Regions from separate parts of the Pseudomonas sp. SCT genome, predicted to be linked through region 1. Evidence: predicted binding sites of a transcription regulator. Region 1 holds the regulator's gene; the other holds the start of a gene.

Region 1 (7,863 bases):
GTAGTCCATGGTGATGACGTCCGGCTTAAGCGCCAGCACCTGGTCAATCGCCTCACGACCGTTGGTGGCAGTGCCGACGACCTGGATATTGGAATCAGAGGAAAGGATTTCCGAGACGCGCCGACGAAAGAAGCCCGAATCGTCGACCACCAGGACCTTGACTGCCATACATCACTCCTAGCGGCAGCGCGCCCCACGATGGGCCGCGCCGCCTGACTGAATCAAATCCGGCGTGCGTAACGCTTGAGCATGCTCGGAACATCGAGAATCAGAGCGATGCGGCCATCGCCGGTGATCGTTGCGCCGGACATGCCAGGCGTGCCTTGCAGCATCTTGCCCAGCGGCTTGATGACCACCTCCTCCTGCCCGACCAGTTGATCCACGACGAATCCGATGCTCTGGTTGCCGACGCTGAGAATCACCACGTGACCTTCGCGCTGCTCTTCCTCGGCAGCGCTCTGGATCAGCCAGCGCTTGAGATAGAACAGTGGCAGTGCCTTGTCGCGCACGATCACCACTTCCTGGCCGTCGACGACGTTGGTACGCGACAGGTCGAGATGGAAGATCTCGTTGACGTTGACCAGCGGGAAAGCGAACGCCTGATTGCCGAGCATCACCATCAGGGTCGGCATGATCGCCAACGTCAGCGGCACCTTGATCACCACCCGAGAGCCCTGGCCCTTGGTGGAGAACACGTTGACGGTCCCGTTGAGCTGGGAAATCTTGGTCTTGACCACATCCATGCCGACGCCACGGCCGGACACATCGGAAATCTCGGTCTTGGTCGAGAAGCCAGGGGCGAAGATCAGGTTGTAGCATTCCAGATCGCTCAGGCGGTCAGCGGCATCCTTTTCCAACATGCCCTTTTCCACGGCCTTGGCGCGCAGGACGTTGGCATCCATACCCTTGCCGTCATCACTGATGATCAGCAGGATGTGGTCACCTTCCTGTTCGGCGGACAGCACCACTCGACCGGTACGCGGCTTGCCGGCAGCCTCGCGTTCCTCGGGCATCTCGATACCGTGGTCGACCGCGTTGCGCACCAGGTGCACCAGCGGATCGGCAAGGGCCTCGACCAGGTTCTTGTCGAGGTCGGTTTCTTCACCGACCAGCTCGAGGTTGATCTCTTTCTTCAGGCTGCGCGCCAGATCGCGTACCAGCCGCGGGAAGCGGCCGAACACCTTCTTGATCGGCTGCATGCGGGTCTTCATCACCGCGCTCTGCAGGTCGGCGGTCACTACGTCGAGGTTGGACACAGCCTTCGCCATGGCCTCGTCGCCGCTATTGGAACCCAGGCGCACCAGGCGGTTACGCACCAGTACCAGTTCGCCAACCATGTTCATGATTTCATCGAGCCGTGCGGTATCCACGCGTACCGTCGTCTCGGCTTCGGCTGGGGCTTTTTCAGCCACAACAGCCGCCGGTTTGCTGACAGCAGCAGCCGGTGCAGCCTTGGCTGGGGCAGCACGGGCGGGCTCCGGCTTGGGCTCCGGCTTGCTCGGCACAGCCGGTGCTACCTCGGCAACCGCGGGCTCGAACTTGCCCTTGCCATGCAACTGATCCAGCAATGCTTCGAACTCGTCGTCGGTGATTTCATCACTGGCACTGGTGTTACTCGCAGGCGCAGCAGCCGCTGGCGTCGCCGGCTCGGTACTGGTGCTACCCACCGGCTCGAACTTGCCCTTGCCGTGCAGCTGATCGAGCAGTGCTTCGAATTCGTCGTCGGTAATCTCGTCACTGGCCGGCGCGACGACGACCTCGGGCTCCGGTGCGGCGCTGGCGGCACTGACCGAGAACTGGCCCTTGCCATGCAGTTGATCGAGCAACGACTCGAATTCATCGTCGGTGATTTCGTCGCCACCACCGCTGACCTGCGCGGCTGCCGGTTCGCTGTCTGACGACTGAACGGCTGCGAGCATCTGCTCGAACTCGGCATCGACGGCTTCGATCTGAGGCTTGGCAACAGTCGGGGGTTCGATCGGCACGGCCGGCTCGTCGGCGGAAGCAGGCTCTGCCAGGCGCGCCAATGCGGCCAGCAGCTCACGTGAAGCGGGAGTCGGTTCGACGCGCTCGCGAACCTGTCCAAACATCTCATTCACGGAATCGAGCGCCTGCAGAACGACATCCATCAATTCGGAGTCGACGCGACGTTCACCCTTGCGCAGGATGTCGAAGACGTTTTCAGCGATGTGGCAGCACTCCACCAGCTCGTGGAGCTGAAGAAATCCTGCACCGCCCTTTACCGTGTGGAACCCGCGAAAAATCGCATTGAGCAACGCCATGTCATCGGGGCTGCTTTCCAGCTCCACGAGTTGCTCGGACAATAGTTCGAGAATCTCGCCGGCCTCTACCAGGAAGTCCTGGAGGATTTCTTCATCGGCGTCGAAGCTCATATTCACTTCCCCTAAAAGCCCAGGCTTGAAAGCAGATCATCGACATCGTCCTGGCCGGAAACGACGTCTTCACGCATATCGGCATGCATCTGCGGACCTTCACCCTTGGAAGGCTCTTTTTCTTGTTTTTGCTGTTCCTGCTCGGCGCGCATCGCGTCCCGGTCATGCTGAATGCCGGCCACACGGTCGACCTGTCCAGCCATCAGCACGAGATTGAGCAGGTTGCTTTCGAGCTCGGTCACCAGGCGCGTAACGCGCTTGATCACCTGGCCGGTGAGATCCTGGAAATCCTGAGCCAGCATGATTTCGCTGAGGTTCTGCGACAGCTGGCTACCGTCATTCATGCTGCGCTGCAGGTACTGGTCGATACGCTTGACCAGCTCGCGGAACTGCTCGGCATTCATGTCGCGACGCATGAAGCGCTGCCAGTCGGCCGTCAGACTCTGCGCCTCGTAGCTGACATAGTTGACCAGCGGCGCGGACTCCTCGACGAGATCCATGGTGCGATTGGCGGCTTTCTCGGTCATTTCGACCACGTACGACAATCGATCAGTCGCGTCGGTGATGGGTGACGGATCACCGCCGGTCGCGCAGGTGTCCATCTCCAGCTTGACGATGGCGTTGTGCAGCTCGCGGGTGAGCTTGCCAACTTCCTGATAGAGCCCGTGATTGCGCACCTGATTGAGCTCATTGAACATCTGCGTCGCTTCATCGAAGCGGCCCTGTTGCAGACTTTCGATCAACTTGGGTGCATGCGCCTTCAGAGTCGCTTCGAACTCTGCCAGGCTTTGGTCTGCTTGCGTCATAGTGCCCTCGCGGCGTTGCTGCTTCAGCCGTTGACGCGCTCGAAGATCTTCTCGATCTTCTCCTTGAGCACCTGGGCAGTGAAAGGCTTGACCACATAGCCGTTAACTCCGGCCTGTGCCGCTTCGATGATCTGGTCGCGCTTGGCTTCAGCGGTCACCATCAGCACCGGCAGGTGCTTGAGGCGCTCGTCGGCGCGCACGGTGCGCAGCAGATCGATACCGCTCATGCCCGGCATGTTCCAGTCGGTCACGAGGAAGTCGAAGCTGCCGCTTTTGAGCATCGGCAGCGCAGTGGTGCCGTCATCCGCTTCGGCGGTGTTGGTGAACCCCAGATCACGCAGGAGGTTCTTGATGATTCGTCTCATCGTCGAGAAGTCATCGACAATGAGGATTTTCATGTTCTTGTCCAAGTCGACCTCCGTAAGTCCCAAAATGCCTCAGCAAACCGAGCACGTCATACCGCAAACAATCGTCAATTGGCGCGCCATTCGCCGAGGCGTGCACGCAAGCGCGCAGCACACTGGCTATGCAACTGGCTCACACGCGACTCGCTGACTCCCAGCACCTGCCCAATTTCCTTCAAGTTCAATTCTTCGTCGTAATACAGCGACAGCACCAGCTTCTCGCGCTCGGGCAGGTTGGCAATGGCATCAACCAGGGCCTGCTGAAAGCGTTCGTCTTCGAGATCACGAAACGGCTCAGGATGGAGACTTGCGGCGTCTTCCTGCAGCTCGCCGTGCTCCCCTTCCTGCAGCAGATCATCGAAGCTGAACAGACGACTGCCCAGCGTATCGCCGAGAATGCCGTAATACTCATCGAGACTTAGCTTAAGTTCGGCCGCAACCTCGTGATCTTTAGCGTCGCGCCCGGTTTTCGCCTCGATCGTCCGAATCGCCTCGCTGACCATGCGCGAATTGCGGTGCACGGAGCGCGGGGCCCAGTCGCCCTTTCGCACTTCGTCCAGCATCGTGCCGCGAATGCGGATACCGGCGTAGGTTTCAAAACTGGCGCCCTTGCCGGCGTCGTATTTCTTAGCTGCTTCCAGCAGTCCGATCATTCCAGCCTGAATCAGATCGTCGACCTGCACACTGGCAGGCAGACGCGCCAGCAGGTGGTAAGCGATTCGCTTGACCAACGGGGCGTACTGATCAATCAGGCGGTACTGCGCATCCTTTGCCTGAGCCTTGCTGTAATACATAGCGGATCCGGCACCTGTCATTCGTGGCTTTGTGAAGCGGGGCTGATGAGGCGCTCTACGAAGAATTCGAGATGACCGCGCGGCGTAGCGGGCAACGGCCAGGTATCGACCTTCTGCGCGATGGCCTTGAATGCCAGCGCGCACTTGGACCGCGGGTAGGCTTCGTAGACCGCACGCTGCTTCTGTACTGCCTTGCGTACGGCCTCATCGTAAGGCACGGCGCCGACATACTGCAGCGCCACGTCGAGAAAGCGCTCGGTGACCTTGGTCAACTTGGCAAACAGGTTGCGACCTTCCTGCGGGGCGTGAGCCATATTGGCCAGCACACGGAAGCGACTGATGCCGTAGTCACGATTGAGCAGTTTGATCAGCGCGTAAGCGTCGGTAATCGAGGTCGGTTCATCGGTCACGACCAGCAGTACCTCCTGCGCGGCGCGAACGAAGCTCACTACTGAGTCGCCGATACCTGCGGCGGTGTCGATGATCAGCACGTCGAGCTCGTCGCCCAGCTCACTGAACGCCTGGATCAATCCGGCGTGCTGCAGCGAAGACAGCTGCACCATGCTCTGCGTGCCGGATGCGGCTGGCACTACGCGGATGCCACCCGGCCCCTGGATCAGCACGTCGCGCAGATCACATTCACCGGCGATAACGTCGGCCAGGGTGCGCTTGGTGGTAAGCCCCAGCAACACGTCGACGTTGGCCAGGCCAAGGTCGGCGTCAAGCAACACCACACGCCGGCCGAGATCGGCCAGCGCCAGTGCCAGATTGACCGACACATTGGTCTTGCCGACGCCACCCTTGCCGCCGGTCACCGCAATCACCTGTACGGGATGCATTCCCATGTTCACATGCCTATATCTTGCTGGGGCCTTGCGGCCGGCGATGCGCCCGCATGGCACGCATCTGATTCATTCAGGTACTGCTCTCGCAGCATCATCCGGCCCGCCGTGACGAGCTGTTGTACAGCCCGGCGAACATATCGGCCATGGTTTCCTCGCTCGGTTCCTCGCCGGACTGCAAACTCACCGCGCGACTGACCAGCTGATGGCTGCGCGGCAGGTGCAGGTCGTCCGGAATCCGGGGGCCATCCGCGAGGTACGCTATCGGCAAATGCTGGCTGATCGTGAGGCCGAGTACATCACCGAGACTGCCGGCTTCATCCAGTTTGGTCAGGATACAACCAGCCAGGCCGCAGCGACGATAGTTGTGCCACGCCGCCTTGAGCACCTGGCTCTGACTGGTCGCGGCCAGCACCAGATAATTCTTCGATTTCACACCGCGGTCCGACAACGCTTCGAGCTGCATGCGCAGTGTCGGATCGCTGGCGGGCAGGCCAGCGGTGTCGATCAGGATCACGCGCTTGCGCGCCAGCGGAGCGAGCGTCTTGCTCAACGACTGGCTCGGATCGATCTGCAGCACTGGCACATCCAGGATGCGGCCAAGCGTCTTGAGCTGCTCCTGCGCGCCGATCCGATAATTGTCCATGCTGACCAGCGCGATGTTCTGCGCGCCATACTTCAATACGTAGCGTGCTGCGAGCTTGGCCAGAGTGGTGGTCTTGCCGACACCTGCCGGACCAACCAAGGCAATGACGCCACCCTCTTCCAGCGGTTCGGTCTTGCTGACCTTGATCGCCTGTGCCAGGTACGCCAGCACCATGCGCCATGCCTGGCGCGGCTCGGTGATACCCGCAACCTTTTCCAGCAGGCTGCGCGACAGCTCGGCCGGCAGGCCCAGGCGCTGCAGGCGGCGCCAGAGGCCAGCCTGTTGCGGACGACGGCTTTGTTCCTGGCCCCAGGCAATCGAGCCAAGCTGGACTTCGATCAGTTCGCGCAGACCATGCAGTTCCGACTGCATCGCCTCGATCGCGCGGGAATCGACCGCAGCAGCAGCTTCAGCCACGGCTGAAGGCTGTGGGATGCTCACGGCTGCGGGCTTCTCGTCAACCAGTTGACGATCCTGCATTTTCGCACGCGGGGCGGCGCTCAGCTCGGCGTGGGCATTGGCCAGACGCGCCTGGGTCTTGCGCAGCTCGGCTTCCAGCGCCGGATTGGGCTTGTTCGCGGCCGGAGCGGACTGCATCGGGTAATCGAGCACGGCAGTCAGCTCGACGCCGCCGGCCACCCGGCGATTGCCGATGATCACGGCATCGGCGCCCAGCTCGTCACGCACCATTTTCATGGCGATGCGCATATCGGCGGCGAAGAAACGTTTGACCTGCATGGCCTGTACCCTCGGTTAATTCTGACCCACCGTCGAGACGATGGTGACCTGCTTGTTGTCCGGTATTTCCTGGTAGGCCAGAACATGAATGTTCGGCACTGCCAGACGCGCGAATCTCGAAAGCATCGCCCGTACCGGGCCGGCTACCAGCAGAACTGCCGGCTTGCCGAGCATTTCTTGACGCTGTGCCGCTTCTACCAGAGACCTTTGCAACTTTTCGGCCATTCCTGGCTCCAGCAGAATTCCGTCTTCGGAACCTTGCCCGGCCTTCTGCAAGCTGTTGAGCAAGATCTGTTCCAACCGTGGCTCCAGCGTGATGACAGGCAGCTCCGGCTCTAGTCCCACAACGTTCTGCACGATTGCACGGGACAACGCCACCCGCACAGCCGCGACCATTGCGGCGGGATCTTGACTCTTCGCAGCGACGTTGGCGATGGCTTCGGCAATGGTGCGGATATCACGCACCGGCACCTGCTCCTGCAGCAGCGCCTGCAGCACCTTGAGCAGGGTGGAAAGCGAAACCATCCCCGGAACCAGTTCTTCGGCCAGCTTGGGCGAGCTTTTCGCCAGCAGCTGCAGCAGCTGTTGAACCTCTTCGTGGCCGAGCAGCTCATGGGCATGCTTGTGCAGCACCTGATTCAGATGTGTCGCGACCACGGTGCTGGCATCCACCACGGTATAGCCCAGCGACTGCGCCTGGTCACGCTGGCTGGCCTCGATCCACACCGCTTCCAGGCCGAACGCCGGGTCCCTGGCGCTAATGCCGTTCAGTGGGCCGAACACCTGTCCCGGGTTGATCGCCAACTCACGGTCCGGATACACCTCGGCTTCGGCCAGGCTGACACCCATCAGGGTCAACCGGTAGGCGTTGGGCAACAGGTCGAGGTTGTCACGGATATGCACCGAGGGCATGAGAAAGCCAAGATCCTGCGACAGCTTCTTGCGTACGCCCTTGATACGCGCCAGCAACTGACCACCCTGATTGCGGTCAACCAGCGGAATCAGCCGATAGCCGACCTCCAGTCCGACCATATCCACCGGGGTCACGTCATCCCAACCCAGCTCCTTGGTTTCCGCCGAGCGCTGGGCGGGCAGCATTTCCTGCTGCTTCTGCACTTCCTGCTCGGCTTTCTTCTCACCCTGCTTCTTGCGATGCCAGATCCAGTACGCACCCGCCGCAGCGGCAGCGCCAAGGCCGAGGAAGGACAGGTGCGGCATGCCGGGAACCAGTCCCATCGCA
Region 2 (7,863 bases), on a different contig from region 1:
TCTATCGCCAGCTGAACTACCCGCTGCTGGAGGTCTCGGCCCACGGTGGCGGCGGGATGGATGCGCTCAAGGAGCGACTCGACGGGCATGTCAGCGTTTTCGTCGGACAATCCGGCGTCGGCAAATCTTCGCTGGTCAACAGCCTGTTACCGGGCGTCGACACCCGCGTCGGAGCGCTGTCGGAGATGACCGGCAAGGGCACCCATACCACCACCACCGCGCGCCTGTTCCATTTCCCCGGTGGCGGCGAGCTGATCGACTCCCCCGGGATCCGCGAATTCGGTCTGGGCCATGTCAGCCGGGCCGACGTCGAAGCGGGCTTCATCGAGTTCCAGGACTTGCTCGGGCACTGCCGTTTCCGCGACTGCAAACATGACCGCGAACCCGGTTGCGCGCTGCTCCAGGCGCTGGAAGACGGGCGCATCCAGCCGCAACGCATGGCCAGCTACCGACACATACTCAGCAGCCTGCCCGAGCCAGACTACTGAGTCTGGTGCTCAGCGAGCGCCGGGCTGACTAAACTGCAGCACGCCGTCTTCGAAGATGTTCAGTCGCTCGCGCAGCTGGGGCGCCTGTAGGGGTTCCTGTACCGCAGGTGCTGCGCCTTGCGCTGGCACCGCACCTTCGGCCGCGTCAGATTGTTCGCCTTCGATCGAGCGCTGCGCCTTCTTGGTCAGCACCAGGATGTCGATACGACGATTGACCGGATTGAACGGGTCGTTGCGATCGAACAGCGCCGACGAGGCGTAACCCACCACTCTTGCGATCTGCTCTTCCGGATAGCCACCGGTTACCAGCGTGCGGCGCGCGGCGTTGGCGCGGCCCGATGAAAGCTCCCAGTTGCCGAAATCACCGCGCCCCGAATACGGCTTGGCATCGGTGTGACCGCTGATGCTGATCTTGTTCGGCACCGCAGCAATGGTATCCACCAGCGCCAGCAGGATGTCTTCGAAGTAGGGCTGCAGCTGCGCACTGCCAAGGGCGAACATCGGGCGGTTCTCGGCATCCATGATCTGGATGCGCAGACCGTCCTGGGTGATCTCGAAGAGGATCTGGTCCTTGAACTTCTGCAGCTCGGGATTCTCGTCAACCTTGTTCTGCAGCTCCTGCAGCAGCAGCTCGAGGCGTTCGCGCTCCAGCTGCTCGGCGAAGGTTTCCACCTGGCTGCTGTCGATCTGCGCTTCGCTCTGGGCCGGCTCCAGTTCCGGGTTGAGGGTGCGATCCGGCGATGGCGTCGGCGTACCGCCCAGATCGATCACATGCGGACTGGCGCTCTCGGTGAAGCCGATCGGATCCTGAAAGTAGCCGGAGATCAGCTTCTTCTGCTCCGGCGTGGCCGAACTCATCAGCCACATCACCAGAAAGAACGCCATCATCGCCGTAGCGAAGTCGGCAAACGCGATCTTCCAGGCGCCGCCGTGATGACCGCCAGCGACCTTCTTGACCCGCTTGACGATGATCGGTTGAGTGTTGTCCATGGCGAACCTTTAGCTGCCGCGCATGGCTTGCTCGAGCTCGGCGAAGCTCGGGCGGTGCGCCGGATAAAGAACCTTGCGCCCGAACTCGACGGCCAGGGTCGGCGGCATGCCGGATGCCGAAGCGACCAGCGTTGCCTTGATCGCCTCGTAAACGTTCAGCTCTTCCTTGGCGTCGTGTTCCAGGGCCGCGGCCAGCGGGCCGAAGAAGCCATAGGAGGCAAGAATACCGAGGAACGTACCGACCAGCGCCGAACCGACCTTGTAACCGATCATCGCGTTATCCGCCTCGGCGAGGATCGACATGGTGATCACGATGCCCAATACCGCCGCGACGATACCCATCGCAGGCAGGCCGTCCGCCACCTTGGCGACGGCATGGGAGGGATGTTCAAGTTCTTCTTTCAGGCTGTTCAGTTCCATGTCGAACAGCCCTTCGAGTTCGTGGGGCGCCATGTTGCCCGACGACATGATGCGCAGGTAATCGCAGGTGAAGGCGGTCATCCGCTCGTCCTGCAGGAAGCCAGGGTACTTGCTGAACAGCGGGCTCGCGGCCGGATCTTCCAGATCGGCCTCGATCGCCATCATGCCTTCACGGCGACTCTTGTTGAGAATCGAGTAGAGCAGGCTGAGCACTTCCAGGTAATAGGCATGGGTGAAGCGTGTGCTGAACATCTTCAGCGACTTCTTGAATACCAGCATGGTGGTACTGGCGGGGTTGGCCTGCAGAAAGCCACCCAGCGCCGCACCGCCGATGATCATCACCTCGAATGGATGGATGAGCGCGCCGATCTTGCCGCCAGAGAGAACGAACCCGCCCAGCACGCTGGCGAACACGACGATGATGCCGATGATTTTGACCATAGAGGTACGTCTGAAACCTGGTTACGAGCTGTCCGGACCGCAGGCAGAAACCGCCCTGAATCGCCGCCAGACGGCCTTGCAGAAGGAATGTTGGAAGAATTGTTCTGGTTATCGGAACTTTTGCGCCAGACTAAAGGCCATCCCGATGAAAAGCCAGTTCGGTCATGACCACCACACCACAGTTACCCCGCACCATACCCGCCTGGATCAAGCTTCTCGATGATGCTCCGCTGCCAGCATTCGCCGCCGTTCATGGCAAGGTGCGCCTGGCGCTGCGCGACAGCAGCAAGTCGATGCGGCAGATTGCCGAACTGATTCAGGACAGCCCGGTGCTGGCGCTGCGCTTCATACAGGAAGCTAACCGCGGCATTGGTGATGGGCAGCCTGCCGAGAGCCTGGAAGTGGCGCTCAGCCGCATTGGCCTGCAACGCGCGGAAGTGCTGCTGGCGCGCATTCCCGCGATGGAAGCCGATGCGATGCCGCAGCCGCTGCGCCAACTGGTGCTGATCAGCCGCCACGCCAGTCAGCAGGCCAACGGTCTGTTCGCCGCGCGACTGGCAAGACTCTGGCAGGACATCCACTGGGGCAGCCTGCTGTTCCTCGCCCCCGCTTGGGCGCTGGTCGGGGCCTTTCCGCACCTGCTCGATAGCTGGGAGCAGCGGGTACTGGTCAAGGGCGAGCCGGCCAGCCGTGTCGAGCGCGAACTGCTCGGAGTGCCGCTGCTGGAGTTGTTCCTCAAACTCGCCGAGCACTGGCGCCTGCCGGATTGGGTCGTCCAGGGCTACCGTCTGCTCGGCGGTGATCGACGCATGCTGATCAAGGCGCTGCATATCGCCCGCGACAACGAGCACCCCCTGCATCAGCAGCAGATGCTCGATGCCGACCCGGATCTGCGCCGCTGGGTGACCCTGCCGAGCAACACCATCGTCCTGGCCAATGGCCTGGCGCTGTCATCGCATCACAGCTGGGGAGGCGTGCACAGTTTGCGCTGGCAGCGGCTGGCCGGCTTGTATCTGCAGGTTCCGCTGGGCGAACTGCAGCAGATGGTGCACCAGCAGGCCGTGATCAACGCGCGCGAGTTCGGCCGAACCGATCTCTGGCATCCGGCCCAGGGGTTGCTGTGGCCAACCGGAAGCCGTTTCCAGACACTGCGCCCGTCTCCCGCTCCCAACCAAGCCGAACTCGCCGAATGGCGTGAGCACTGTCGTCGGCTGCTCAGTGAGCCAACTCCATTCAGCAACGTACTGCAACTGACCGCCAGTGCCAGCCAGGCGATGACCTGCGCCGGCCTGCAGCGTTCGCTGATCATGCTGGTCGATCGCAAGCAGAATCGTCTCGTCGCGCAGCAATGTGTCGGTCTGCCGGGCGATGCCGCGCGACTGACCCTGGCCGCGGAACAAAGCCAGATACTGCGCCGACTGCTGGAGAAGCCCGCACAACTGCGCCTTCAGCCAGCCAATATGGCGCAGTTCTCCGCGTTGCTGCCGGGCACGCTGAAGGCCCTGTTCGCCGGAGAGCACCTGCTGTTGCGCTCGCTGGGCATCGACGGCCGCGTGTTGATGCTGATCGTTGCCGACCAGAACGGCACAGCCATTGCCGATGCGACGCTGCAAACATTCGCTAAAACATCCCAGTGCATCGAGCGCGCATTGAGCCTTTTCAGCAGGCGCGGGGCCTGAGCTTTTTCGCTAGACTTCGCCTCTTCTACGACTAGTCGAGGCCTGCCGTGTCCGCCTTTTCCAACCTGCCGCTGGTGATCGAGCCCGCCGACCTGGCCCCGCGCCTCGATGCGCCCGAGCTGATCCTGGTCGACCTGACCAGTGCTTCGCGTTACGCCGAAGGCCATCTGCCTGGCGCTCGCTTCGTCGATCCCAAACAGACGCAGCTCGGCCAGCCACCGGCACCCGGCCTGCTTCCGCCGCAGGCTCAATTGGAGCGACTGTTCGGCGCACTGGGCCATCGGGCCGATGCCGTCTACGTGGTGTACGACGACGAAGGCGGCGGCTGGGCCGGACGTTTCATCTGGCTACTCGACGTCATTGGCCATCATCGCTATCACTACCTCAACGGCGGGCTGCGCGCCTGGCTGGAGGAAGCGCGCCCGCTGACTCAGGAAGTGCCCGCAGCGGCATCCGGCTCACCGAGCCTGGCTCTGGACGATGCCCCCACGGCAACCCGCACCTATATCGAAAGCCGTCTCGGCGCCGAGGATCTGGTGATCTGGGATGCGCGCTCACCGGCGGAATACCGCGGCGAGAAACTCTTCGCCGCGCGTGGCGGGCATATTCCGGGCGCGATCAACTTCGAGTGGACTGCCGCCATGGACCCCGCCCGCGCACTACGCATCCGTGAAGACATCGCCGAACAGCTGCAGGCGCTTGGTATCGTTGCGGAGAAGGAAATCATCACCCACTGCCAGACTCACCATCGCTCTGGCCTCACCTATTTGCTGGCCAAGGCCCTGGGCTATCCCCGCGTCAAAGGCTATGCCGGCTCTTGGTCCGAATGGGGCAATCTGCCTGACACCCCGGTGCAGCAATGAAAAGGTCAAACATGAAAGATCGCTTGTTCGTCATCAGCCAATACGTGCTGCCGCATCACCTCATCTCGCGCCTGGCCGGCTGCCTGGCCGAATGCCGCTTGCCTTGGGTGAAGAACACCTTCATCAAGTGGTTCGTGCGCCATTTCCAGGTCGACATGCGCGAAGCGCAAACCGAAGAGCCCACCGCGTACGAGCACTTCAACGCCTTCTTCACCCGCGCGCTGAAGGACGGCGCGCGCCCGCTGGACACGACCCCCGGTGCAATTCTCAACCCGTGCGACGGTGCCATCAGTCAGCTCGGACAAATCGAGCAGGGCCGTATCTTCCAGGCCAAGGGTCACAGCTTCAGCGCCATGGAACTGCTCGGCGGTGATCACGAGCGCGCTGCGCCTTTCATGGGCGGCGCTTTCGCCACCGTCTATCTTTCGCCCAAGGATTACCACCGCGTACATATGCCGGTCAGCGGAACGCTGCGCGAAATGGTCTATGTGCCGGGGCGGATCTTCTCGGTCAATACCGTCACCGCCCAGGGCGTACCGGAACTGTTCGCACGCAACGAACGGGTGGTCTGCCTGTTCGACACCGAGCATGGCCCCATGGCCATGGTGCTGGTCGGCGCCATGATCGTCGCCAGTATCGAAACCGTCTGGGCCGGACTGGTCACGCCGCCCAAGCGGACCTTGAAGACCTTCCGCTACGACGAAACGGCGCGCGCGCCCATTCACCTGGAGAAGGGTGCGGAGATGGGCCGCTTCAAGCTGGGCTCCACCGTCATTCTGCTGTTCGGCCCGGACCAGGTGCGCTGGGCCGAACAGCTGGGCCCGCTGAGCCCGGTCTGCATGGGCGAAGCGCTGGGCCAGGCTGAGGCCATTTCGACTACCGAGCTGATCGAACCAACGGAGCTGAGCTAACCCAGCCAACGGGCTGGCGGGACAATTCGGTAGTCGACGGGTGCCGAATGTCGGGTAATATCACTGAGCCATCATTTAGTCCTGCCCTGCGCGGCAGATATTGATAGAGTTCACATTTACCTATGCCCTGAGCCGCCGCGGAGCCCTCCCGTTTTGGATAGACAGAGCCACCATCTGCTGTTGCGCGCACCCGCACCGACTCGGCAGAGCCTGTCCTTCTGCGACGCCAGCGTTCGCGGGGTGGCAGGCTGGCTTGCCGGGTTGCCCAAGGCCAACATCGGCGAAACCGCGCGACAGCTCTATCAGGCGCTGATCGAGCTCAACCAGCTACGCATCGCCTCGGAAACGCGCCTGCAGCTGCTCGAGCTGCTGCGGCCGGACGTTCATTTCGTCTGCACACAGCTGGAAAAGCACTACGTCAACCAGCCTATCGTCCTCAGTGAGCGACCACGCAAGGTTGCGGGGCTCTGCCAGGCGCTGCAGAACCACCTTGCGGTCGGTTACAAGCTGATCGTCGTGCGCGTGGTCGCGCAACCCGAGCGGGACCGCCAGCAACTGCTCTCGATTGCCCTGCAGCGCGCCATACACAGCCTGGGCGCTCTACTGATCCGCTCCACGCAACTCTATGGTCCGGCCGCTCCCGGCCTGTGGCTCGAACTGCATCAGCTTTACCAGCTGGCAGTCGAGCAGGGAACCGAGCGCCTTCTCATCCGCGATCCGCTGGCGCGCCATGCCCAAGGACTGAGCGCGGAGCAGAGCTACCTGGCTTCGCTGCTGCTCGGCTGTGCCCGCTGCAACCAGATGCGCCAACAGAGCATCGTCAAACTCGCTGCTGCGCTAGAGGCGTGGAGCGCAATGGCCAGTGTTCAGGCTGCCAGCGTGCCGAGCAGCCTGTTCCTGTTCTCGCCAGTGGTCGATGGAGCGCCGCGCTACCGGTCACTGTTTCCCGACCGCGATCAGCAGAACCTGCTCGGTATCGATACCTCGATGCTGGTCGAGGTCATCGACGAGCATCTGCGACTGGCCGCCGACAACCGTCAGCTGACGCGTCTTCCCGCGGCAACCGGGCTGGATGACGACCTGCTGCGCCATCTGAGCTCGGCCTGGGGTGCCATTTCCGAGCGCACCTTCCAGCGCATTCCGGCTCAAGGCACGATGACCCTGTGTATCGGCATGACTGCACTGCACTACGAGCTTGCCGGTCAACGGCCGTTCAACGAGGTGCTCGAGCTGCCGCACAGCTCCAATTGCGCAGTCTTCAAGCTGCACAATGGCGCGGCGGACGTCTGGGCCAATGCTTTCGATGCGCAAAGCAGTAGCGCCGAGCTGGTGCCGATGCATGACCACATCGAGTTCGTCAGACCCGACCTTCCTCGCCCAGCGCCTGCAAGCCGCGCAAAGGCAGCCGCTAGCGCAGCATCTCAGCGCTCTACCACAACCGAGAGCTATCCCATCTACCAAATCCAGCTCGTGGACCACAGCCCCGGCGGCTACTGCCTGGCCTGGGAGGGGGAAGTACCGAGCCAGTTACAGGCCGGCGAGCTACTGGGGTTGCGCGAAGGCGCCGCGCAGAGCTGGAGCATTGCCGTGGTGCGCTGGATTCGTCAGGTCCGCGGCGGCAGCACCCAGATGGGCGTCCAGCTGATCGCTCCCCACGCCCAGCCATGCGGTCTGCGCCTGCTGCGCAAGGTGGATCAGGGCAGCGAATACCTCCGGGCCCTGCTGTTGCCGGAGATCGCAGCGATATCCCAGCCGGCGATGCTGATCGCGCCGCGCCTGCCGTTTCAGGAAGGTCACAAGGTGCAGATCAACCGTAACGGTGAGGAACAGCGCGCCGTACTGGACCGCCGCCGGGCCAGCACGGGCAACTACAACCAGTTCGAATACCGCACCATCGGACAGGCCTCTTCAGGGCGAGAGACCCCCGTCACAGGCTGGAAAGGCCACACGACGAGCGGGGATGAAGATTTTGACTCACTCTGGAAGTCGCTGTAGATTGCCGACTCTCGCATTCTTGCCTGCCCGCGCCCTCTCGGCGCGCACTTAAGCTGTTGCCATGGCCCTGCAAAAG

What was found. The regulator FliA, encoded in region 1, starts transcription of late flagellar genes. The targets are predictions, from matches to a motif close to CTAAAGTTTNNNNNNNNNNNGCCGNTAA.
Region 2: the regulator FliA is predicted to act here: its motif matches at 2,448-2,475, upstream of motA (flagellar motor stator protein MotA).

Annotation. Positions count from the first base shown of each region.
Region 1 is NZ_BDJA01000002.1:728,162-736,024, reverse strand. It holds gene BHD08_RS08050 (chemotaxis response regulator protein-glutamate methylesterase) at 1-168, opposite strand, end outside; gene BHD08_RS08045 (chemotaxis protein CheA) at 222-2,393, opposite strand; gene BHD08_RS08040 (protein phosphatase CheZ) at 2,405-3,199, opposite strand; gene BHD08_RS08035 (chemotaxis response regulator CheY) at 3,223-3,597, opposite strand; gene fliA (RNA polymerase sigma factor FliA) at 3,672-4,397, opposite strand; gene fleN (flagellar synthesis regulator FleN) at 4,415-5,242, opposite strand; gene flhF (flagellar biosynthesis protein FlhF) at 5,334-6,623, opposite strand; gene flhA (flagellar biosynthesis protein FlhA) at 6,639-7,863, opposite strand, start outside.
Region 2 is NZ_BDJA01000001.1:587,417-595,279, reverse strand. It holds gene rsgA (small ribosomal subunit biogenesis GTPase RsgA) at 1-488, shown strand, start outside; gene motB (flagellar motor protein MotB) at 498-1,478, opposite strand; gene motA (flagellar motor stator protein MotA) at 1,488-2,339, opposite strand; gene BHD08_RS02710 (HDOD domain-containing protein) at 2,504-4,018, shown strand; gene BHD08_RS02705 (rhodanese-like domain-containing protein) at 4,066-4,881, shown strand; gene asd (archaetidylserine decarboxylase) at 4,893-5,792, shown strand; gene BHD08_RS02695 (molecular chaperone) at 5,946-7,787, shown strand; gene BHD08_RS02690 (EAL domain-containing protein) at 7,849-7,863, shown strand, end outside.